2 regions of the Priestia megaterium genome follow, and region 2 is predicted to be linked to the other one. Evidence: riboswitches for the same ligand, from Rfam matches in the RefSeq annotation. Region 2 holds a riboswitch; the other holds the start of a gene.
What was found. Region 2 has a riboswitch for preQ1 ahead of CEQ83_RS02520 (QueT transporter family protein). Riboswitches for the same ligand answer to the same signal wherever they lie in the genome.
Positions count from the first base shown of each region.

Region 1: linked by a shared signal. The riboswitch ahead of queC (7-cyano-7-deazaguanine synthase QueC) and the one ahead of CEQ83_RS02520 (QueT transporter family protein) in region 2 are both predicted to bind preQ1.

Region 1 covers NZ_CP023317.1:1,285,928-1,289,342, reverse strand. Annotated here, with positions in the region: gene queE (7-carboxy-7-deazaguanine synthase QueE) at 1-528, opposite strand, end outside; gene queD (6-carboxytetrahydropterin synthase QueD) at 521-961, opposite strand; gene queC (7-cyano-7-deazaguanine synthase QueC) at 961-1,626, opposite strand; PreQ1 riboswitch class I at 1,857-1,900, opposite strand; gene CEQ83_RS06430 (GerAB/ArcD/ProY family transporter) at 1,973-3,094, opposite strand; gene CEQ83_RS06425 (hypothetical protein) at 3,117-3,353, opposite strand; gene CEQ83_RS06420 (Ger(x)C family spore germination protein) at 3,365-3,415, opposite strand, start outside.
Region 2 covers NZ_CP023317.1:474,217-477,631, reverse strand. Annotated here, with positions in the region: gene CEQ83_RS02540 (MFS transporter) at 1-174, shown strand, start outside; gene CEQ83_RS02535 (hypothetical protein) at 231-578, opposite strand; gene CEQ83_RS02530 (hypothetical protein) at 606-851, opposite strand; gene CEQ83_RS02525 (hypothetical protein) at 921-1,370, opposite strand; gene CEQ83_RS02520 (QueT transporter family protein) at 1,806-2,294, opposite strand; PreQ1 riboswitch class I at 2,304-2,348, opposite strand; gene CEQ83_RS02515 (Lrp/AsnC family transcriptional regulator) at 2,544-2,954, shown strand; gene CEQ83_RS02510 (YitT family protein) at 3,338-3,415, shown strand, end outside.

The DNA.
Region 1 (3,415 bases), 810 kb from region 2:
AACAGACGCTGCATACTCAAAGTCCTCATCATTAAATACAACGACTTTTATGCTTATGTGCGCCATGCGTTTTTCCTTTATTAATGTCTCTATAATATCGTCTAATACGGAGAAATTTGTTTTCATTAATGAACTTGGAGGCTTAGGAGAAATCGTTAAATCATCGATCTTTAGGAACCAATCCTGATAACGGCTTCCCTGTGTTTCAAGAGCTGCTTTTACCCCATGACTGTGCAAAAGCTCTACAAGTGAACCAATCGCCTTGATAAGCGCAGGGTTTCCTCCAGAAATGGTGACGTGATCAAAGCACTCTCCTCCAATTTCTTTAAGCTCCGTCCAAATTTGTTCTGCTGTTAGCTGACGAATATCGTTTTTAGCTGATCCATCCCATGTAAAAGCTGAATCACACCAGCTGCAGGAATAATCACAGCCTGCGGTACGAACAAACATCGTCTTACGTCCTACAACCATTCCTTCCCCTTGAATCGTTGGGCCGAATATTTCAAGTACTGGAATTGTATTAGCCACGTTTTTTCACCTTCTTTGGGCGGTAAACTACGTAACTTGTCGGCGTTTCCCGCACGAATACTTGTACGCAAGAAGGCTTATTTGGTAGTGTGTCTAGATATTCTTGAACCAACTCATAAATTTTACGAGCAACAACTTCAGTTGTAGGAAAATCATTTGGATTTTCTTCGTTAAAGATAGAATGATCGTTCAATAATGTATGATCAAATTGACCAGAAACAATTTTTTTCAATAGCGCAAAGTTTACTAAAAAGCCCGCTTCGTCTAATGTATCTCCGGCAACAGTTAAATTTACAAAATACGTATGTCCATGGACTTGACGGCATTTTCCTGCTTCTGTATGAGGAACAAAATGTGCCGCAGCAAACTGCATATCTTTGTTCAATTCATATTCATAGTCATGAAAGACTTGAGGATACATTTGTTGCAGCATTATTTTTCTCCTCCTTCTTTTGTTTGCAGGTATTGATCTAACCCGCGTTTTCGCAATTGACATGCGGGACATTCGCCGCACCCATCAGCAACAATACCGTTGTAGCACGTTAATGTTTTTTCACGCACATATTCAAGCGCTCCTAGCTCATCCGCTAACGCCCACGTTTCTGCTTTATCAATCCACATAAGCGGCGTATGAATCACAAACTCGAAGTCCATTGATAAATTAAGCGTGACGTTTAACGATTTCACAAATACGTCTCGACAGTCTGGATATCCCGAAAAATCAGTTTCACAAACGCCTGTTACGATATGACGGCCTCCGCTGTTTTTAGCCAGTACGGCAGCAAATGATAAAAATAACAGATTGCGGCCATCCACAAACGTTGTAGGCAACTCTCCTTCTTTTTGCTCAATTTCAATATCATCTCGCGTTAAGGCATTTGGTGCTAATTGATTTAAAAGTGACATATCTAGGACGGTATGCTTCACACCTAAATCAGCTGCGATAGCTTTTGCTACCTCTATCTCTTGACTATGACGCTGACCGTATTGGAAAGTAACCGTTTCTACTTCTTTAAAGTTTTTCAAAGCCCAAAATAGACATGTTGTACTATCTTGACCTCCGCTAAATACAACAATAGCTTTTTCATTTTTCATCATTATTGTTCGTCTCCTTTTTGATTGAAATCAAAAGAAGAAGAAACTTTATTGAACCGTTCGTTCCCTTTGTGACTAATTTTATAACACAAAAAAGAGACTGCTCTTTTCCAGCAATCTCCCTAAAAAGCAACTAAGATACACGTCCTCGCCAGCATACACGTCAAAAAGACGTGTTGATAGAAAAGCACGTGAAAGAAGACACGCTAAAACCGTGTCTTTTGTCATCAACGATGATCTTAGTTTTTTATAGAGGGAGTTTTCGAACCTCTCCCGTACATGTACAAACGTGTACGGCGTTTCTTCTTGAATTGTCATCGTATACTATACCACATACGTATAAATAATGCTATGTTTGTTGGCTTCTATCACCTTTAGCTGCCTTATTTCTCTTTATATAAGAAAGCGCAATAAATAACAACGGAAAACAGACGCTTAGTACAAATAAATAAAACGGCCAGTAATATTTTTCAAAATAATTGAAGTATGCTGTATTTGGAATAATGTAATACGCCACGCCTGTAATGATTAGACCTAAAGGAAAGCTCAAAAAATTGCGCACCCGTAAATTACATAATTGAGCGATACTTAACTGAATAGCATAGAACACAATGACAACTTTAAAAAAGATAGATAACATCCAAATAATAGCTACTAATACTTCAACATGCTGTATCGTTGCACCTAACGAAATCATTTTTCCTAATAAATAAACTGGGTAGCTGTGCATTGATGCAATATTCGCGCCAAGAGCTAATATACAAGCCGCAACTGCAATCGTAATCGTCAAGCCCGATGCCACAGTGCCGATAACAATCATTCTTTTTACCTTTTTTCCATCTTTTATATGAGGCGTAATCATTAGCACAAAAATCAATTCCATAAACGGATTTCCTAAGAAATACGTGGTCCCTAACACTAAATCATCCATGCGGAATTCAAACAAAGGGTAAAGACGATCCAGTTTCATCTGAGGAATATTTAACGAAATTAACAATAAAAAAGGGACGACGATCCACGGTAAAAAGATTTCCGCGGTTCTCGCTATCACTTCAATGCCTAAATATCCTCCGTATATAACCGCTAAAATCACAAGAGCATGAATCCACGTAGGCAGCGTTTCAGGGACAATTTGCGTCGTCATAAATGTACTGATATCTCGAAGGGAAAACGTAGATTGAATGAACATAAAAAAAATGTAAATAAGAGACATACACGCTCCGGCGTAAGGACCTAGCGCTTTTTTAGCTATTTCAATGAACGTTTGCTGAGGGTAACGGTGCATCAGCCATAACAGCACCGCAACAATTAAAAGGGCAAAGCCAATAGCAAGCACACTACATACCCAGGCATTTTGTCTATTCGTTTCTAATAACGTAGCCGGAACTGCCAAAATAGCGCTTCCGATACAAAAAAAATAAATGAGAAAAAGAAGTTGTTTCGGAGTAATAAATTCTTTTATTTGCATCATACACCCCTTCTCTCCTACATACTTACGTAAATAACAGATGATGAACGGTTTTAGTAAGAGGCTTAATGAGTTCCTCTAAAAAGTACAGAGGCGTAGGTACTTCTTTACGGAGTGTAATGGCTCCCCAAAAGAATAAACCCATACCTATAAGACAAAGATAGACAACGATTTCACGGTAATACTTTTCCTTTCGGAAGTTAATCATGATTTTTTTAGTCAAATAAGCAAGAAGTACCAGTAAGGCGATAAATCCCTCCATTTGCTTTCTCCTTAATGCTTCATTTGCTTCATATATGAGTTATTTAACGTGCCTAAGCGACG
Region 2 (3,415 bases):
GCTTCTCAGCACTTTATTCAACAATCAAATGAAGCGAATAAAACGCTGTTACAAATAAAAAGTATGACAAGCGGGGTCCATACCGTCTATTATGTAGCCATCGCTTTCGCTATCGTTTCGTTCCTGCTCACTCTTACGTTAAAGAAAAAAGACCAGCAGCTGGAGACGCAATAAATAAGAAACTAACGAGAGCTGCTCAAGTCATGAGCAGCTCTTGTTACATGCCGAATTTATATTACAAATGTAAAAGCAATCATAGATACTATGAAAGCAAGAATAATAATACCTCTCTTTTTTTCTGTTTTCCATGCTTCAATAGCGCCCGCGATACCACCAATGACTAAAATAAAAGTACCTATAATGTGCAGAGGCAGCAGCGATAATACTCTACCTAAACTCGCCATCACTCCCCCAATCAATATAAAGCCTGTTGTTATAATCGATTTTAATGATGTTAAGTCTCGTATAGCTTCTTGTTTTTCAGTCTTACTCAGTTTAAAGTACTCTATTATACTAAAAGCAGCGGGTGTTCCCCATAAAATAAAGAAGCTAACTAATCTATCCGTGTCTACATTCACTGTTTATTCACCACCGCTATTAGTTTCTTATACACTTTTCCTAACCCATTTTTTAGAGATAAAAAAAGCGGCTGTAGCTGCTACAGCGGGAATCATAAAAGCAAAGCTACCAGAATAACTGCCAAACGTTACTTTACTTGATAATCCTTCGATTGAGCTCCACATAGTCGAACTTTCTGGAACATATAAGAGCGTAAGAATCATTCCTGATAGCAGTTGAAAGCTACCCAAGAAAACGATGAAACTAATGATAAATAGTCCATATCTCTTCAATAAAATCTCTCCCTTGATTTATATACGATTTCACGCTTCATAAGTTCCATCATTTAACAAATCCATGTATTATTCTCGCTTCAAAGATCCTCCAAAAGAAAATTGATGGTAGTCATCGATCTTATTCCAATATCCTATGCACTTTACGTCAGGCTCATCAATAGCTAACGCTTCTTTATTAATTCCTTTATAAGGAAGAAATGCAGTCAACTTTACCTTTTGTTTTGGCTTAATATTTAACTTATTGCCTTCTGCTAACACCTTAAATTTATTTTCAGAATAACCGTTTTTTATTTTTAGTGGATACGATAAAAATACGTCGTTTTGTTTGATGGTCAAATCGCTCTTGTTTACGAATTCCAATTCATACGAAATCCCTTGCTTCATCTTTTGTTCTTTGATGACGTTAATATGGATTTTTTCTAGTTCTCTTAAAGGAACGTTGTCTTCTTCTTTTGAACACCCGGCAAATAAGATAGCTAACACTAATAAAACAAGAATTCCTAACTTTCTATTCAAAAAATAATCCCCTCTCTCGTAACAAAGATTATTTTACAATTATAACTCAAAAAAGTTATTTAATGGTAAAAATACACAATTAAAAAAGCAAACCTTGTCGGTCTGCTTTTTTAATTGCTACGCATAGGTAATGTGTTGTTGTGCGAAAAACTTTTCGATAAGGAGTTTGCCAACTATATGTATATCGTAACAAAAGAAAAAAGAACGCGCTGTGAGATTTGTCACGTCTTCTTTCAAAATAATCTAATTGAATACTCGCTATTGCGTTACGCAAAAAGAGCAGAACGCAATAGCGACCTGCTCTTTTCACATGCTAGATATGGGTAATTTGTCCATGCGTGAAAAGCTCTTCAATAATAAGGGGTTTATCACTACACTTATAGAATAACAAAGAAAAAAAGATGCGGCTGTGAGATTTATCACAGCCGCATCTTTTTATCCAACTAGCTTATTAAATTGTACACGTTTATTAATGGCCGCCATAATTGGTGCTCCAACAAGCATAACCACAAACTCACCAACAGCTGTTGTTAACCATGTAAAGAAAAATGGTAAATCAAATGCTAGGTGCAGTTCAAACGCAATAATAAACATCGTAAACGTAAACACAAGTGTATTAATAAGCATACGAGCCCACATATTTTTAATGTAGCGCATAGAAAAAATGGTAATGAGTAATGATAGTACAGATTGTCCTACCCCAAACACCAGATCATAAGCGACCATTGGTGAAAAAAACAAATTCGTCAGAAATACCCCTAGTACAATGCCGTACACGTACTTTTTATTAAATACAATCAAATGATTGAACATTTCTGATATACGAAATTGGATATTGGTGAAGCCAAACGGCTGAATTAACATGCTAACAGCAATATACATAGCTGCTAAAAGACCGTTGACGCAAAGTGTTCTTATATTCATCTTACTATTCTCTCCTTAGTTTTTTAACGTGGGATGGTTACGAACCACGTAAACACTCAAAGAATCATACAGCAAGCTTAAGCTTTCGTCAATCTAGCTGTTTGCAAACTACTGCTGCTTTCATGTCTTCCATATTGACTGCTCTTTTTTCTTACTTTTCTTTAGTATAAAATAGAAGACGTATCCGTATACATAGGTGACATAAAGTAGTTAACCCTTTTGATTTGAAATACGAAAGGATTTGTAGCGATGTTAGATAATACAGATAAGCGCATACTAGAAGAGCTATCAAAAAATGGACGTATGAAGATGAAAGAATTAGGAGAAAAAGTGCATTTAACCGGACAAGCCGCTTCTGCTAGAGTATTAAAGTTAGAAGATGAAGGCATTATCAAAGGCTATACAATTAACATTGATGAACGAAAACTTGGCTACACCGTCCATGCATTTTTAAATATCTATACGCAGAGCATTCATCACCACCCCTACCTTACATTTGTAGAAAGTCAGAAGAAGTACGTCATCAACAACTTTAAAATCAGCGGCGATGGCTGTTACTTACTAGAATGTAAATTTCATTCGAATGAAGAATTAAATGATTTTTTGACAGAGCTAAATCAGCATGTGAATTACAAACTTTCAATCGTCATTAACAAATAAATTTTTTTAAAAAATAAAGGTATATTAATTTATGAAAATGGTAATCCTAATAACGTATTCCCCCTATTCCAATAAATTTGAAAATCCTTTGCGCCGTCGCAAAGGATTCTTTTTTTATGTAGGAAACCGCCTTCTATTTTTTGAAAAGTTGAACATCTCTCATAGCGTTGACATAGCGGTCAGAGGTTTATATAATCGGTGACATCGAAGCATAGAAAAGCAGACTCAAGACATTATACACGTATCGTAATTCTTCGTCTTAGAAGTTGATCAGTTTTATAACTAGACAATTTCTAAGACGTTTTTTATTTTATCATTTGTGAAACACTACTAAAAACAAGATTCCACGTGAAAATATCCTAATGATCAGGGAGGTTTGCATATTGAAAACAATCTATAAAGACATCATTTTAATTATTGCCGGAGCGCTTTTAGTTGCTGCATCCATTGACTTTTTCGTC